DNA from 3 places in the Citricoccus alkalitolerans genome. Region 2 is predicted to be linked to each of the others. Evidence: riboswitches for the same ligand, from Rfam matches in the RefSeq annotation. Region 2 holds a riboswitch; each other region holds the start of a gene.

Region 1 (5,439 bases), 1.0 Mb from region 2:
TCCCCGGCGTCATCGCCCGGTGGATGGGACTCGGCCCGACGTGGCCGGTCACCTCCACCTCCCACGAACTCACCGCCGATGAGCTGGAGGACCGCCTCGCCACCGGCCCCCGCACCGGCGCGGATCCCTCCGCCTCGCTGGCCGCCCGATGGGCTGACAGCGAATGGGTGATGATCACCATCGAGGAGGTCGGCGTCGGGGACGGGCCCAACATCACGTTGCTCCACGCCGAGGGGGCCGGCTACGCCCAGCCGACGCCGGTCGACGGTGACTGGACCGACGTCGCCGATGCCACGCGCCTGCGCTTCGTCCCCCTGGCACCGAGGCAGGTCTGGGACGTGGTGGTGGGCATCGTGGACCACCTGGTCACCGCGGGGTGACGTCGAGGTCACCGTCCAGGTCCCGGGGCGCCAGCCTCGGCCCGAGCGCAGCGCCCAGGGTGAGCAGCGCTCCCCCGAGGCCCACGAGCACCATGACGGAGCCGTGGCGGCCCAGCGCCGGTTCGATCAGCGGCAGGTAGAACGGGTAGAGCGCCGGCACCACCAGGGACAGGCTGTAACCCATGCCGTAGCCGGTGGAGCGGATCTCCGTGGGGAAACGTTCGGAGAGGTAGGCGGCCACCGGCCCGTAGGCGGAGACCGTGATGACCTGCAGCACCGCGGCGAACACGGCCGCCAGCACCAGGGTGGGGGCGGTGAGGGCGAGCCACCACACCACCGGACCGGCCAGGGCGGCCACCAGCCCCCAGAGCATGAACAGCCGGCGCCGGCCGGTGAACGTGGAGAGGTGACCGGCCACGGCCATCACCACGGCCTGGGCCACCGAGGCCAGACCGATGACCACCGGGACGGCCGCCGGATCCAGGGCGGAGTCCGTGGTCAGGCGTTCGGTCAGCAACAGCACCGTGCTGTAGGTCAGCAGCCAGAGCCCGGTCATCAGCAGGAAGACCTGCCAAAAGGCGCGGGCCCATCGGCCGGTCAGCAAGGATCCCAGGCCCGACGCCGGCCGTTCGCCCGCGCGCTCGACCGGCTGTCGGGCGCTTCGGTGGAACACGGGAGCGTCGGCCACCTGACGGCGATAGTAGACGAGCATGCCGAGGGAGAGGGCGGCGCCAATGACGAACAGCAGCCGCCAACCCCACAGGGCATACTGCTCCGGGCCGATCAGCGCGAGCAGCCCGGCTACGGAGAACGCGATGGTGGCCTGCGCCCAGGGTGCCATCGAGAGAATCAGCCCGCTCATGAGGCCGCGCTTGCGGCCGGTGGACCATTCCATGGCCAGCGGGATGGCCGCGGAGTACTCCCCCGCCACGAAGATCCCGCCGAGGAACCGCAGCGCCAGGATCAGCGCCACAGTCCACGCGCCGAGCAGCTCGTGGGTGGGCATGGCCGCGATGGCCAGTGCACAGGCGGCCGTGCCGGCGATCGCGATGCGGGTGGTGCGGGTGCGCCCGAGCCGGTCGGAGATTCGCCCGAACACAATTCCGCCGACCGGCCGGCCGAAGAGCATCGCCACGATGATCAGTGCCCCTGTGGACGCAGTGGCGGCCGGGCCGGCGAGCACGAGCATGGCCGGGGCCAGTGCGGTGACCGGCAGGAAGACGTGGATGTTGTCGATCCAGTTGCCCACCACGCCGGCGCGCAAGGCAGCTTTGCCCTCCGGTGGCATGGCCGCGACGCCGGCCTGCGCTGGCGTTTGGTGCGGGGGTTGCGGCGGGTCCTGTTGCGGGCCCTGTTGCGGGGCGAGTCCTCGCGTGAGCTTGGGGGCGGTGGTCATCGGGCAGCCACGGCGAGATCTGCGGTGGCGCGGTCGGCCGAGTCACCGGATGACTCCCCCGCCGACTGGCGCGCCGGGGCCGCCTCGGCAGATCGCTGCGGCGGTGCCGCCGCTTCGGGTTCGAGCCGCGTCGCCTGCTCGAAGAACTCGAGCTCGTGCCGGCAGGCGATCAGGTACGCCCGGGCCGCGGCAGCCCGCACGGACGGGCTGGCACCGGCGAGCTCCAGCTCCACCTGCTCCAGGGCCCCTTGCACGGCGGTGACGAAGGCGGGGTCCCGGTAGGTGTCCAGCCAGGCGGCATAGGGGTGATCAGCTGGGACGTCCGGGATCCCGCCGCCCACCTGGGCGTAGAGCCAGAAGCACGGCAGCACCGCGGCGACCCCCACGGCCCGGTCCTCGCCGAGGGTGGTGGCGAGGAGGAAGTCCGTGTAGGCGCTGGTCACGGGGCTGGCGGTGGTGCGGGCGGACTCGGGCCGGGTGGCCATCCACGTCCGGTGCAGGTCGGCCTCCTCGGTGATGGCCCCGGTGGAGGCCTGGGACCAGAACTGCTGCGACTCGGTGCTGGCAGAACGCGCGGCGAGGGCAGCCAGGGCCCGGGCATAACGGTTCAGATAGAGCGCGTCCTGGGCCAGGTAGAAGGTGAAATCAGCCTCGGACAGGCTGCCGTCCACCAGGGCTTGCACGAAGTCCGACGCCCCGATGGCTGCCGTCGTCTCCGCGCCAGCTTCCCAGAGGGCTGCAGTCCAGGGACCGACCGGTGTAACAGCGGGGGCAACAGAAGGCACGGTCTGAACGACGTCGGCTGGCGTCTCCGTCGTGAGAGTCCGGCCGCGCTGGGCGTCGGGATCCCGCGGGGCATCCAAGTCCTGAGGGGCCTCGAGAACGGGCGGGACGGCGTCGTGGGCCAACCAAGGATTGGCAGCGCCGGCAGCCTGCAGCCGGCGGGAGCGGTGCGCGTGATCCACGGGGCCGTGGCCGGAGCCGACCTGCAGGGCTGCTCCGTGGAGGATGGCCTCGTGTAGCCAGCCAGTGGCCCAGGTCAGTGCGGCTTCCGGGGTGTCTCCGCGGCCGAGGCGTGTGGCCAGGGCGGATGACAGGGAGCAGCCGGTGCCGTGGGTGCTGGTGGTGTCCACGCGGGTGGAGGGTACGGCGATGCGGGTGCCGTCCGGGCCGACCCAGGTGTTGGTGACTCGCTTGCCGTCCAGGTGCCCGGTCTTCACGACGACGGCCACGCCCGTCTCGGCGGACCAGCGGCCAGCCTGGTCGAGCGCCTCGTCCTCAGTGGTCGCGCGGGGCTGGCCGGTGAGGACGGCGAGCTCGTCGATATTGGGAGTGACCACGGTGGCGCGGCGGCAGAAGGCGACCATCGCCTGCTCGGCCTCGGGCTGCAGGAGGCGGTCCCCGCTGGTGGCGATCATGACCGGGTCCACCACGAGGATGCTCGGCGGATTCTGGTCGAGCCAGGCGGCGACCGTGGCGATGATGTCAGCGGTACCGAGCATGCCGGTCTTCACCGCGTCCAGGGTGACGTCGTCACTGACGGCGGTCAGCTGGGTGGCGAGAAACTCCGTGGGCGGGACGTGGACGTCTCGCACGCCGTGGGTGTTCTGGGCGACCAAGGTGGTCACGACGGCCATGCCGTAGCCGCCGGCCGCGGTGATCGACTTGAGGTCTGCGGCAGTGCCGGCGCCTCCGGTCGGATCGGTCCCAGCGATCGAGAGCACGCAGGGAACAGAGGAATTCTGGGTATGGCAAGAAGAAGTCACGCGGACATCCCTTCGCTAGTTCGAACTAGATCAGGTTCCACGGGTGTTATCTCAGCGCCGGTCGGCGCACCCCGTGTCCACGAGCCAGTGTAGGGCAAGTCACCATTGGGCCGTCGGTAGGTTCGCGCTCAAATCAGTGCGACACCGGGCGCGACACCAAGGGCGAGGCAAGGGCGGACTGACTTAGCGACCACACACCAACATAACTTCTCTGGTCAACGGCGAGAGTAAGGTCAGCCTGCCCAAACTTACGTCAGAGTTTTTGACCAGCTGCTCAGTGACGAGGACGATCAGTGTAGACCGCTGGAAATCGGGGCTACTGGTAGAGGCAAAACAACTGGGCTTGGCGGGACACTTGCTTCACGTCAAATCCGCTAGTAGTAGTCGCATCCAAGGCTCCCTCGAATCCCGCGCCAGAGCCCTCATCACGAACGGAACTGGCGAGCTCTCAACCGTGCGCTGGGCAAGAGTTGCAGATGCCAGAGTTTCGATTCCGTTCCCGCAAGGCTCCGTTCGACGGCGTTGACCCGCTGGCCCGCACCTATGGGGGTCTGCGCATTCGAACCTGCGACCCCTTGGAGGATCCGGTCAGTTTCCGGTCTCCGCCGATCGTCTCGGGAACTCGCGGATTCCCTGGGTAGTGCACGTCAGTGCGTCGTTATCGCCCGAGTCGTGTGATTTGGGACAATCGAGAGATGACGTACTTTGCGCTGTCTCGGGAGGCTCTGCTCGGCCGCTCGGTCGAGGTGCTCGCGCCGCTGGGGTGGGCGTCGTACGGTCTTTGGCATCAGCTCGGCACGGAGCAGATTGTGAAGCTCGCTCGCCGCGGCGCCGACCCCGCAGAGGTTGACGCCCTGGTCACCGAGCAGTGGCACACTGAGAGCGAGGTGTTCCTCCGCAACGTCGCGGTGCCCCTTCGTCGGTACGGCAAGGACGTCGACCACCAGTTCCAGCGGCTCCAGTTCCAGCGCGGCAATCTCATCGACCAGGCCGTGAAGTGCCACAAGGCCGGCAACTACGCGGCAGCGACGCTCCTCACGCTCGCACAGATCGACGGGCTCACGCGGGACATCACAGGCGCCACGTTCTTCTCCAACTCCACGAACGATCCCTACCTCGACGACTCAACGCTGGCCGGCATCGCTACGAACTTGCCGATCGTGCGAGAACCATTCAAGGAGAAGGTCGCTTTGACCGGCTTCTACGGCAAGCTCTCCCGGCACGGCGCCGCGCATGGCCGGGACTTGTCCTTTGGCACGAAGGTTACCTCAACGAAGAGCCTCGTGCTGATGGGCGCCCTGGTGGAGTACCTGGAAGAACGTGCCGCAAAGGTCGCTAAGAAGTACCGCAAGCAGCGAGAGATCGAAGCACAACGACAGTCCGGAACAGACGGCAATGGCAGGTTGAACGACGACCGGCACCTCGACCAGCTCTACTTCCTCGCCGCTGACCTCGACAGCCACATCCTCTCCCAGGCGATACTGCCCTTCGCTCGACCAGAGAGCTGGCCTGAGAAGGCCCACGAGCTGATCGAACAGAGGATGCTCAGCCGCCGCTCCTTCACCTGGGGAGGCGTGGACGCAACCTCCTACTGGTGGTCCTACCGCACGCCCGCTGGCCGGCACCTCGGTGCCGCAGCACGACGGTACGGCTCCGGACTACCGCTCGACTGGCGACAGTGGCGCTGGGACGACACCGACCCTCCTGCCGGAGCCCCGTGGGACCACGACGGGTGGGCCGAGTACGACGGGAACAACGCCTCGCCGAACTGGACCATCGATCCGCTCCCAACAGGATGACGGGTCATCAGCCACAAGCCTGCTGCACACTGCAGCAGCCACGACTCGTCCCAGGACGACTGGTCGCACCGCTACCAGTCGCAACCCAGGGCCTACAT
Region 2 (5,439 bases):
GCGCATCGCGTTGCGCTCGGCGTCCGGCAGCTCACGCCAGCGGGTATACCACTCCATCATCGCGGGGGCGGGCTCGGCGAACAGGCCCACGTCCGGCAGGGTGCCGTCCGCGCGGGGCAGCATGAGCTTGATGCGCTGATCGAGGCCGCCGGTGCCGAAGAACTGCAGGTCGTCGTCGGCGAAGGTGAACCGGACGAAGTGCTCGCCGAGCCGGCTGATCCGCGCCACCCGAGTCCGGTACGCGCGGGTCGAGGGGTACGTCTGGGTCGCGGTCGCGGTCATGGTCTGCTTTCCGTAGGGATCGAGGCGGGGCCTCCGCGTGCCAGTGGGGGGGAAGGTTAGGCACGCCTAATTAATCTACGGAATCATGTCGTAATGTGCAACGAGGGGGTGTGCTGCCCACCCCTCACTGCCCGTTCAATGTCAGCGCGGCCACCAGCAGGGCCAGATGACTCAACGCCTGGGGAGTGTTCCCCAGGAACGAATCATCCGCCGGATCGATCATCTCGGTGTACAGGCCAACGTCGTTGGCCAGTGCCAGCATCGCGTCCATCTGCTCCCGGGCCTCGGTCCGCCGGCCGACCAGGGCGAGGGCCGCCGCGCACCAGAAGCCGCACGCAGTGAAGGTCCCCTCCTCCGCGTCCATCCCGCTGTACCGGAACAGCAGCGGTCCGCGGCCCAGCTCCTCACGGAGAGCATCGATGGTGGATGACATCCGTGGGCCGGTGTCGAACCCGCTGATCGTGTGCAGCAGGACGGAGGCGTCCAGTTCCTCGCTCCCGCGGTACCAGACGTAGGCACCGCGCTCCTCGGACCAACCGTGCTCCTCGATCCAGGCCCGGATCCGGTCGCGCTCGTCTCGCCACCGGTCGTCGGTCCCTGGCAGGTGGCCGCGCTCGGCGAGGGCGATGGCCCGGTCCAGAGCCACCCAGCAGCCCATCTTCGAGCTGGTGTAGTGCCGGTGCTCGGGCAGTTCCCACATGCCGGCGTCGGGCCGGATCCAGAGGTCGCACACGGCGTCCGCCAGCCCGGACAGCATCCGGGCCGTCTCGGCGTCCAGCACATTGCCGCCGTCCACGTACAGGGTCGCCATGTCGAAGATGTCCCCGTAGACGCCGAGCTGCAACTGGTCTGCGGCGTCGTTGCCGGCCACCACGGGGCCGATGCCGCGCCATCCGGGCACCTCCAGCTCCGTGGTAACGGCCTCGGGGACGTGCCCGTTGAGCCGATTCAACACGTGCAACCGGGGCTGCTGCTGCCGCGCCAGCCGCAGCAGCCAGGAGACGGCGGCGTGCACGTCCTCCTGCTCGTCCAGCCTCAGGAGCGCGTGCAGCGTGTAGGTGGCATCACGGATCCAGGCGAAGCGATAGTCGTAGTTCTTGGTGCCCTCGCGATTCTCCGGCAGGGACGTGGTGGCGGCCGCCGCGATGGACCCCGAGGGGTCGTGCTCAAGCAGCTTCAGCACCAGCGCGCTGCGGCGCACCTCATCCCCATAGGGCCCGTCGTACTCCAGCAGGTCGGTCCAGCGCCGCCACAGGTCCACGCTGAGGTCCACGTTGCGGCGGATCGCGTGGGTCGCCGGCAACCGCAGCGGCTCCGCCGAGGTCCCGACGACGGCCAGCAGGTGCTCGGTCGCCTCACCCGAGGCGAACCGACCGGAGATGGCCTGCGGGCCGGCGTCGTGCACGCCGATGTTCTCGCCGCGCACCGCGAGGGAGACCTCGCCCACGCGGACTACCGGACCCTGGTCCGTCTGCTGGACCCACGGGGAAGCGGTGTTCAGCATGGTCCCCGGGACCACGCGCCACCGCATCGGCACCTCGCCGGCGAGGCCCTCCACACAGCGCGCGAGCTCTGTCCAGGGCAGGGCGCCGGTGGAGCCCATGTTCACGGAATCCGTGACCCGCACGGAGCCCACCGGGGTGCGGTAGGTCGTGCTGAGCACATTAGTGCCCTGGACGTACTGCCGATGGATCTGCAGTTCGGTGGTCACGTCCACGCCGGCAGCGGCGAGGGCCTCGCGGTCCGGGTGGAGTTCGATGCAACCGCCGTGGTCCGCGTCCAGCAGCCGGGCGAAGACCGGGGAGGAATCCAGGTCCGGCACGGGGAACCAGTCCACGGAACCGTCATGCGCCACCAGGGCCACCGTCCGGCCGTTGCCGATCGCGGCATAGGAGCGAAGGTCGACATAGCCGTCCCGGCGGTCCTCCAGGTTCATGCGTCCCCTCTCAGCATCTCCACTCTCAGCGTCCTCGCTCACAGCATCGGCGAGCCGCCCGTGACGGCCACGCGCGCCCCGGAGACATAGCTGCCGTCGTCGCTGGCCAGCATCACGTAGACCGGGGCCAGCTCGGCCGGCTGGCCCGTGCGGCCGAGCGGCACCTGCTGGCCGAAGTCGTGCACCTGCTCCTCCGGCAGGGTGGCCGGGATCAGCGGAGTCCAGATCGGGCCCGGGGCGACCGAGTTCACGCGGATGCCCTTCGGTCCGAGCAGCTGCGCCAGGGAGGCGGAGAAGTTGGCGATGGCCGACTTGGTCGCCGCGTACGGCGCCAGGGTTGGGCTGGGAGAATCCGCGTTCACCGAGGAGGTGCCGATGATGGAGGCTCCGGGCTTCAGGTGCGGCAGCGCGGCCTTGGCCAGGTAGAAGTAGTGGCCCACGTTGAGACGGAACGTGTGGTCGAACTCCTCGTCCGAGATGTCCTCGAGGTTTTCGTGGCTCATCTGGAACGCGGCGTTGGCCACCAGTACGTCCAGGCGGCCGAACTCGTCGACGGCCCGCTGCACCACGCTGCGGCAGTGCGCTGGATCAGAGAGGTCGCCGGGGACCAGTACGGCACGGCGTCCGGCCTCTTCGACGTAGCGCGCGGTGTCCTGCGCGTCCTCGTCCTCATTGAGGTAGGCGATCAGGACGTCCGCGCCCTCGCGGGCGAAGGCGATGGCCACAGCGCGGCCGATCCCACTGTCCCCGCCGGTGATGATGGCGGCCCGTCCCTGAAGCTTGCCGGAGCCCCGATAGCTGGTCTCGCCGCAGTCCGGCAGCGGAGTCATCTGCGACTGCACGCCCGGCGGCTGCTGGTGCTGCGCGGGGATGTGCTCCGGGTAGCGGTCGGTGTTCGTCTCGGGTGCTGGAGTCATGGTGTTCTCCTGTCGTCGATCACGTGCAGCCCACTGTAGCGAGCACTCCGGACGTGAACCACCGGTGGCGGTCACGGCCCTATGACGGGCACCGCCGAGTCCTGGTGGTCCGAGGGGGTGGGAACGCTGGTCGTGGCCGATGAGCTCGTCGAGGCTGGCGAGGCCGGGGACGCAGGGCTTTGGCGCAACGATCCCGGCCACCATCGCGGTGCCGACCACCGCCGCAGCGCCGCTGGTGTCTCCAGCAGCCAGGTGCCCCGGGCGGCCCGGCCCAGCAGCAGTCCCGCGCCGATCGCGGTGAGCGCCACGGCGAGCACCGTCCACGCCGCCCAGGGGGCCGTGAGCAGGGGGGAGCCGGTCAGGTAGAGCACGCAGGTCAAGGCGACCACGATCGTGGTGTGGGAGAGGTACACCTCCAGCGTGTGCCGGCCCAGGAACGCCAGCGCGTGGGCCGCCGGGCGAATCCGCTGCAGGGACACGGCGAGGGCGATCCCGCCGAGCACCCCGCAGACCTGGCACAGGAACACGACGCCCGGCTGCTCCCGCTGGTCCTCGAGCAGCCCGAACCAGGCGAAGGCCACGAACCAGCCGACCGCGACGGCGGCCCACACGGTCTGGGGGACCCGGGCGACGCCGTCGCGCACCCAGGAGCTGCCGCGCGCGGCGGCGATGAAGAAGAGGAAATACGTGGGGGCCTCATAGAGGCCGGTACCCACCAGGTGCCGCAGTTCACCGCCCTCCAGCCCCGTGGAACCCGGCCAGACCACGCCGGACCACACCATGGACAGCGCCGCGGCCGAGCCGATCATCCACCCGGTGGGGATCGTCCGCAGGAGGCGGCCGGCGAGCAGGAACAGCACCAGGGCCCACAGGAACCACAGTTCGGCGTTGGCGCGCAGCGGTGACCACGCCCAGGTCTCCAGCTGCGACCCCAGGTCCGTGTGCACCATGCCCGGCAGCAGGTGCCCGCCGATGATCCGGTAGGCGATCACAGGGATCTGCCACAGCAGGAACACCCAGGCCAGCAGGGAGGCCTTGGTGCGGAGGAACTCGCCCCAGCCCGCGGTCAGCCACTTCGCGGCGAACAATCCGGACACGGCGAAGAACAGCGGCATGCGCAGGTCCTCGAACGCGGTGTTCAGGGCGCTGAACGCGGGAATCCGGTCCATGTCCGCCTGGCGCAGCCAGAGGCTGGTGTGCAGCAGGACCACCAGCAGGATCGAGATCCCCTTCGCGGTGTCCACCCACTGGGCACGCGCAGATTCGGCGTGCTGGGTGCGGTGCATGGGATCTCTTCTGCTTTGGCGGTGCGGTGGAGGGGCTGGGCGGTGCGCAGCGGCCCACATTACCGTGTCCGGCTTCCACGGCGACGGCGGGGGTATGATGGGGCACACGCTGATGAGAGTCAGCGCGTTCTGTGGGAGCCCCTCCGGGGCTGAGAGGGCCCGAGCGCCGACCACCATACCTGATGCGGGTCATGCCGCCGTAGGAAAGGACATGTGGGTGACTTCTGCGCATCGTCCTGGCCGTCCACGCCCTGGGGCCGTCGATGTCGCCATCGTGGGCGCTGGGCTGATTGGCTTGGCCACCGCGTGGGAGCTGCGCCGCCGCGGTCGCTCCGTCGCGTTGATCGACCCGGCTCCGGGAGCGGGGGCGTCGCGGGCGGCCGCCGGAATGTTGGCTCCGGTCAGCGAAGTCCAGTACCAGCAGGAATCTCTTTATTCCCTGATGAGTGCTTCGGCTGCGGAGTACCCGGTCTTCGCCGCGGCTGTCGAGCAGGCGGCCGGAGAATCCGTGGGATACCACTCCACCGAGACCCTGGTCTGCGGCGTGGACTTCGCCGACCGGCAGGCTCTGGCGGACCTGCGTCAGTTGCAGCTACGTCAGGGCATGGAGGTAGAGCCACTGGCGCTCCGTACGGCCCGCTCCCTCGAACCGGCGCTGACGCCGCGACTGTCGGCGGTGTACCGCATCCCCTCCGACCACCAGATTGACCCAAGACGACTGGTGACTGGATTACTGGCAATCCTGGTCGAACCAGAGGTGGACCCTCGGCGCCCCGCTGGTGCCGTGGACGGTGGGCCGGTGCGCCTTGTCTGCGAGCATGCGAGGGCGCTGCGTCGGGACAGACGCGGAGCAGTGACCGGCGTCGCCCTGGCCGACGGGCAGGACGTGGTTGCGGCCCAGACGATCTTGGCCCCGGGCCTGGGAACCCGTGAGCTGAACGGCCTGCCCGCTACCTGCCGGTTGCCGCTACGTCCGGTGCATGGCGACATCGTTCGCGCCCGCCTTCCCAGTGGCGCT
Region 3 (5,439 bases), 1.0 Mb from region 2:
GCAGCACCTGGGTCGGGGATATGTACTTCGGGCTGCTCCTGGCCCTCATCGGCCTCTACCTGGTCATCTTCGCCGCGGCGATCCTCCTGCCGTCCAACCTGGGCCTGGTCGGCTGGACGGACGGGCAGAAGCCGGGGCGCGCCGGCGGCTCCCAGCCCGGCGGCGCCGGTCATCCCGGTCATCCTGACGCGTCCGGCACGGAGGCCGAGGATTCCGCGTCCTCAGCTACCCTGACCGGCCCGGAGGCCTACTACGCCGCAAAGCCCAGTCTCTGGGACACCTCGCGCCGAGGAGTGTCCGAGGCCGCAACGGACCGCGCGGTCGGGGCGGGGCCCACGGCGAATCCCGCCCCACCGGAGACCACGGAGATCACGGGGATCTGGTGGCCGTACGCGGCTGGCGCGGCCGTCGTCATCGCGAGCCTGGTGACGGCCGTGTGGCCGCACCTGTCCCCGGGATCGTGACCCGGGACGCCGCGCAGACGCCGCTGGGACCGGACCTGGGACACGATCCGGACCTGGCCGCCGTCGCGCACGTGATCTCCGCGGTGCGAGAGCGCGCGCCACTGGTGCACTGCATCACCGCCACCGTGTCCATGGGGATCGTGGCGGACGGGCTGCTGGCCGCCGGCGCCCGCCCCATGATGACCGAGACGGAGGCCGAGGCGCCCGTGGTGACCACCGTGGCCGACGCGCTCGCGGTCAACCTCGGCACCCTCAGCACGGACGCGATGGACGGCATCCCCGCCACCGTGGCCGCCGCCGTGCGGGACGGCCGCCCCTGGGTGCTCGATCCCACCGCCATCGGCCTCGCCCCCGTCCGCACGCCCCTGGCTCGCCGGCTGCTGGACTCGCGACCCGTGGTGGTACGCGGCAACGCCTCGGAGGTACTCGCCCTGGTGGGTTCCGGTACGGGCGGGCGCGGTGCCGATTCTCTCTCGGCGCCGGCGGGCGCCGACGAGGCAGCCCGGGAGGTGGTGCGGAGGACCGGGGGAGCCGTCGCGGTCTCCGGGGCAACAGACCTGGTGCTCGACGCCGGCCGCAGCACCCTGGTGGCGCGCGGGACCTCCCAGCTCACCCGGGTCACCGGCACGGGGTGCCTGCTCGGGGCGCTGACCGCGGCGTGCTCGGTGGTGGCCGAGGACGGCTTCGAGGCCGCGCTGGCCGCCACGGTGTGGATGAACGTGGCCGGGGAACTCGCCGCGGAGCGGGCCGCCGGGCCGGGCTCTTTCCGGATGCACCTGCTCGACGCGCTGGACGGGGTGGGCGCCGAGGGAGGCCGATGATCAGCGGGCCGCGGTGCGTGAGGTACTGACGGGTTTCTGAGGGCGGGTGATCCGGCCGTTTCGGTGGGCGGAGACCAGCAGGAGCACGGTGGCGATGGAGCAGACCGCCACGGAGATGAGGCTGGCTTCGGGTCCGAAGCTGCCGCCGGTGAGCCAGACGGGGCCGGGAGTCACTGCCTCCACGAGAGCTTCGCGCGCGTCGCCTCCGGAGCCGATAGTGCCGAAGATCGCGACGGTGGTGATGTTCCACCCGAGGTGGAGGCCGATGGGCAGCCACAACGAACCCGTGGCCACATAGGCGGCGCCGAGCATGAGACCTGCCTCGACGGCGAGCGTGAGGGCTCCCCAGAGGGTGGCTCCGGGGTTGACGAGATGGACGAGGCCGAACAGGAGCGCGGACGCCGCGAGGGTCATCCACGTACCCCAGCGATGCTGGACGAGTCGGAAGATCACTCCGCGGAAGAGGACCTCCTCGGCGACGGCCACGGCGAACATCATCCCGACGACGGTGAGTGCTCCAGCGAGTGTTCCCCAGCCGACGATCTCGTACCCGCCGAAGGCGGCGATGAGGCCGATGGAGACGACCGCCAGAGTGAGTCCGCCGAGCGTGCCGAGGAGCAGCCGTCTCGCAGCGGTGGGCCGGGCGAGCTCGATGACGGGACGCTGCTCGATGCGGCGGACGGCGGCGGAGTAGAGCCACAGCACGAGGACACCGAGGGCGGGGCCGATCAGCAGTGCGGCGGCCGGGCTGCCGAGTGCGGACGCGGCGGAATTGGTGATGATCATCAGGGCAGCGAAAGCGAGCACCATGGTGCTGGCTCGCACGGACGGGCGGGTCCAGAACGGGGTCTTCTGGACCGACGGCGTCGGCGGCTGGCTCAGGGGCGCGGGTGGGGATGCAGGTCTGGGTGTGGGTTGCATGGGGGCTCCTCGTCTCCGGCGTTGTTGCCGTGCGGAGTGCACGCTACGGAGCACGGGCCCGCGGATCGTCACCCCGGAGGGCGCACGTCCGGTAGCTCTGCGGAGTGACTCAACCCTGGGCCGGTCCTGCAAGAGGTGGTGTGTGGTCTCTGCCCTACACTGACTCCTGGACACGGGGTGCGCCGTCCGGCGCTGAGATCACACCCGTGGCACCTGATCTAGTTCGGACTAGCGAAGGGATGTCCGCGTGACTTCTTCTAGCCCCATGAGGGCACCCCAGGATCCTCTCGACCTGCGCTGCTACCTGGTCACCTCCGGCACTGGCCGGCGCACCGTGGAGGTGGCCGCGGCAGCGGCGGCCGCCGGAGCCGGTGTGGTGCAGGTGCGGGCCAAGGAGGCCTCCGCGGCCGAACTGCTGGAGTTGACCAGTGCCGTGGCCGAGGCGGTGCACGCCGTCCGCCCGGCCACCCGGGTGCTGGTGGACGACCGGCCGGACGTGGCGTGGGCCGCCCGGTTGCGGGGAGCCGCAGTGCACGGCGTGCACCTGGGACAGGACGACCTGCCCGTGGCCGACGCCCGCGCCCTCCTGGGGCCGGAGGCCATCATCGGGCTGACCACCGGGACCCTCGAGCTGGTCCACGCCGCAGAGGCCCAGCGCGAGATGCTCGACTACATCGGCGCCGGGCCTTTCCGCCTGACGCCGACCAAGGACTCCGGCCGCCCACCACTCGGGGTGGACGGCTACCGGGAGCTCGTGGCCGCCACCACCCTGCCGATCGTCGCGATCGGGGACGTGACCCCGGCCGATGCTGCCGCGTTGGCTGGGACGGGCGTGGCCGGCGTCGTGATGGTGCGGGCGTTGATGGAGGCGGAGGATCCGGGCGCGGTGGTGCGGGAGGTGCTGGCGGGCTTTGGCGCCTCTCCCTTCCCGCTTCCCGCAATTCCCGGTGATCGTGAGATCTCCCGCCGATGATCACGGGGAAAACTCATGATCGCGGGGAATCCCCGCGACAGGAGCCCGCAGCGGCCAACCGGACTCAGCTCGACAGGGCAACTGAGATGTTTGGCTGGACACTTCAGAGGGTTGGGCAGCCGTCTACCGGCCGGATGAAGCCGGGGACGTGACCCCCGCCGATGCCGCCGCCCTTGCTGGAACGGGCGTGGCCGGCGTCGTGATGGTCCGTGCGTTGATGGAGGCGGCGAACCCGGGTGCGGTGGTGCGGGAGGTGCTGGCGGGGTTCGCGGACTGACCGGATCAACACAGTGACCGTGCGGCGAACTCCGGATCTAGTCGGAACCCCGGCTGGCCACGGCGAACTCACTGGGCCGGCCCTGCCGGTCCGTGGACCCGGCGCGGCCGGGGCCGTCTGGCCTGAGGCGGAGAACACGGGGCTGGAGATGTTCGGGCCGGAGGAACACCGCGAGGAATTCCTCCAGGCGATCCTGAAGGCTGGTGAGGAATTCGGCATGGTGCAGGGCGGATCCATCGCCTACGGCTCTACCTTGGCGGAAAGCGGCTGGATCCCGCTGCCGGTCCCAGCGATCTACACCGGAGACTCCATGCGCCCCTACCGCGAATGGCTGCCCGACCCCGGCTTCGAGAGCCGCGGGGTCGTGCTGGCCGGCAGCTACCGGCCGGACGCCGTGCAGGACTACTACCGTACTCCGTGGGACCTCGGCTACGGGCACATGGTGAAGTTCGACCATGACTTCGTCGGCCGCGAGGCGCTGGAACGTGTGAAGGACGAACCCCACGGCCGCAAAGCCTGGCTGGTCTGGGACCCGGATGACGCCCAGCGGATCACGGCCGGTTCCGAGTTGGGCCGGCCCGATCAGTACCGGCCGCTGGACCCGTACAAGATGTCCGCGCTGCACCATGACGAGATCACCTTCGGGGACCAGATGGTGGGCACCACCCACGTGCACGCCTTCACCGTCAACGTCGGGTGGGTGTCCCTGGGTGTGGTCAGCGAGTCGGAGGTCTCCGCAGGGGATGTGGTTGAGATCCGCTGGGGTGACCATGACGGCGGGGCGTCCAATCCCTATCTTCCCGAGCACGTGATGACGACGATCCGGGCAACCGTCCGCTGGACCTCTCCGGGGCCGCGCTCCTGACGCCGGGGAAGTCCGGGTCTCGATCCGCGAATGCCCAACGCGCGCCGGGACCCGGGCGGCCGGCGTCGTGATGATGCGGGTGAGCCGAACTATGGGACCGTATAAGGCAGCAGGGAACGAGGATCATGAGAGCAACTGGAATCGGAGGCGAGCCACAACTATGACGACGATCGCAGACCACGACGCCTACATCGCCGCAGCAGCCGAGCCCTTCCAGCCCGAGCTGCAACGATTGCGCTCGATTCTTGCCCGCACCTTGCCGGAGGCGGAGGAGATGGTCGCGTACAACATGCCGGGGTTTAGCATCGGCGGCACCGTGGTGGCGAGCTATGCGGCGTTCAGCAAGCAGTGCGGGCTGTATCTCCTACCGGGCGCCATCTCCGCCCATGCCGAGGACATCGCGGCGGCTGGACTGAAGGCGACCAAGACCGGCATCACCTTCTCGCCGCGCAAGCCGATCCCGGACGAGCTCGTCGAACGGCTGGCGCGGGCTTCGCGCCAGGAGGCCGAGGCCTGAGGGCTCAGCCTGTACTTGTCCGGTGGTGCGTCAAGTGCGGGCCGGGTCTGACTCAGGGGGCGGCGTCCGCGGGCAGTAGCTCGAACGGCACCGGAGTCGTGGCGACCCCGTTGACCTGGAGCGCGACCGCATGGTCGCCGGGGTAGTAGCGGCGAGTGGTGATGGATCGAAAGGAATGGGCCCGGTCGATGACCATTTCCTCGCCGGACTCGAGGTCCCGGGTGGAGAGCTTGAAGACCTTGGCGCTGAGGGTGCCGTTGGCCTTGCGGTGGTGCATCACATAGTCGATCGCGAGACGGGCAGGCTCCGGTCCGCTGTTGCGCAGTACTGCGGTGAAGCGAACCTCCCCTCCCCAGGGCACCCGGAACTCGGTGACGTGCGGACCGTCCACGTCTACCGAGGCGGGCGTGAACCCGAGCAGGGCCAGCGCCCCGGGGTGACCTTTCTTGACGAGAGTGCGCAGGCCGTGGCGGGCGAGCGCGGGCGTCGTCGGCTCAGGGTCGTCCAGCCACCGCTGCGCCGTGTGGACCGCGAGATCCGGGGCGTCCCGGCTGAGATCATTGAGGTGATTGGCCACCGAACGCCGCACGTACTCGCTGCC

The links. A riboswitch is a leader RNA that binds a small molecule or an ion and turns the genes downstream of it on or off. The one in region 2 is predicted to bind thiamine pyrophosphate.
Region 1: another riboswitch for thiamine pyrophosphate. It lies ahead of ABD134_RS08010 (bifunctional hydroxymethylpyrimidine kinase/phosphomethylpyrimidine kinase); the one in region 2 lies ahead of thiO (glycine oxidase ThiO).
Region 3: another riboswitch for thiamine pyrophosphate. It lies ahead of ABD134_RS07970 (thiamine phosphate synthase); the one in region 2 lies ahead of thiO (glycine oxidase ThiO).

Annotation. Positions count from the first base shown of each region.
Region 1 covers NZ_BAAALH010000002.1:463,713-469,151, forward strand. Annotated here, with positions in the region: gene ABD134_RS08000 (hypothetical protein) at 1-380, shown strand, start outside; gene ABD134_RS08005 (MFS transporter) at 367-1,776, opposite strand; gene ABD134_RS08010 (bifunctional hydroxymethylpyrimidine kinase/phosphomethylpyrimidine kinase) at 1,773-3,542, opposite strand; TPP riboswitch at 3,533-3,626, opposite strand; gene ABD134_RS08015 (hypothetical protein) at 4,238-5,341, shown strand.
Region 2 covers NZ_BAAALH010000002.1:1,495,062-1,500,500, forward strand. Annotated here, with positions in the region: gene ABD134_RS12720 (siderophore-interacting protein) at 1-282, opposite strand, end outside; gene ABD134_RS12725 (glycoside hydrolase family 15 protein) at 407-2,218, opposite strand; gene ABD134_RS12730 (SDR family oxidoreductase) at 2,257-3,135, opposite strand; gene ABD134_RS12735 (acyltransferase family protein) at 3,207-4,421, opposite strand; TPP riboswitch at 4,543-4,644, shown strand; gene thiO (glycine oxidase ThiO) at 4,633-5,439, shown strand, end outside.
Region 3 covers NZ_BAAALH010000002.1:454,888-460,326, reverse strand. Annotated here, with positions in the region: gene ABD134_RS07985 (hypothetical protein) at 1-464, shown strand, start outside; gene thiM (hydroxyethylthiazole kinase) at 437-1,285, shown strand; gene ABD134_RS07975 (CPBP family intramembrane glutamic endopeptidase) at 1,286-2,206, opposite strand; TPP riboswitch at 2,370-2,463, shown strand; gene ABD134_RS07970 (thiamine phosphate synthase) at 2,454-3,179, shown strand; gene ABD134_RS07965 (hypothetical protein) at 3,328-3,456, shown strand; gene ABD134_RS07960 (hypothetical protein) at 3,476-4,321, shown strand; gene ABD134_RS07955 (iron chaperone) at 4,482-4,838, shown strand; gene ABD134_RS07950 (DNA alkylation repair protein) at 4,891-5,439, opposite strand, start outside.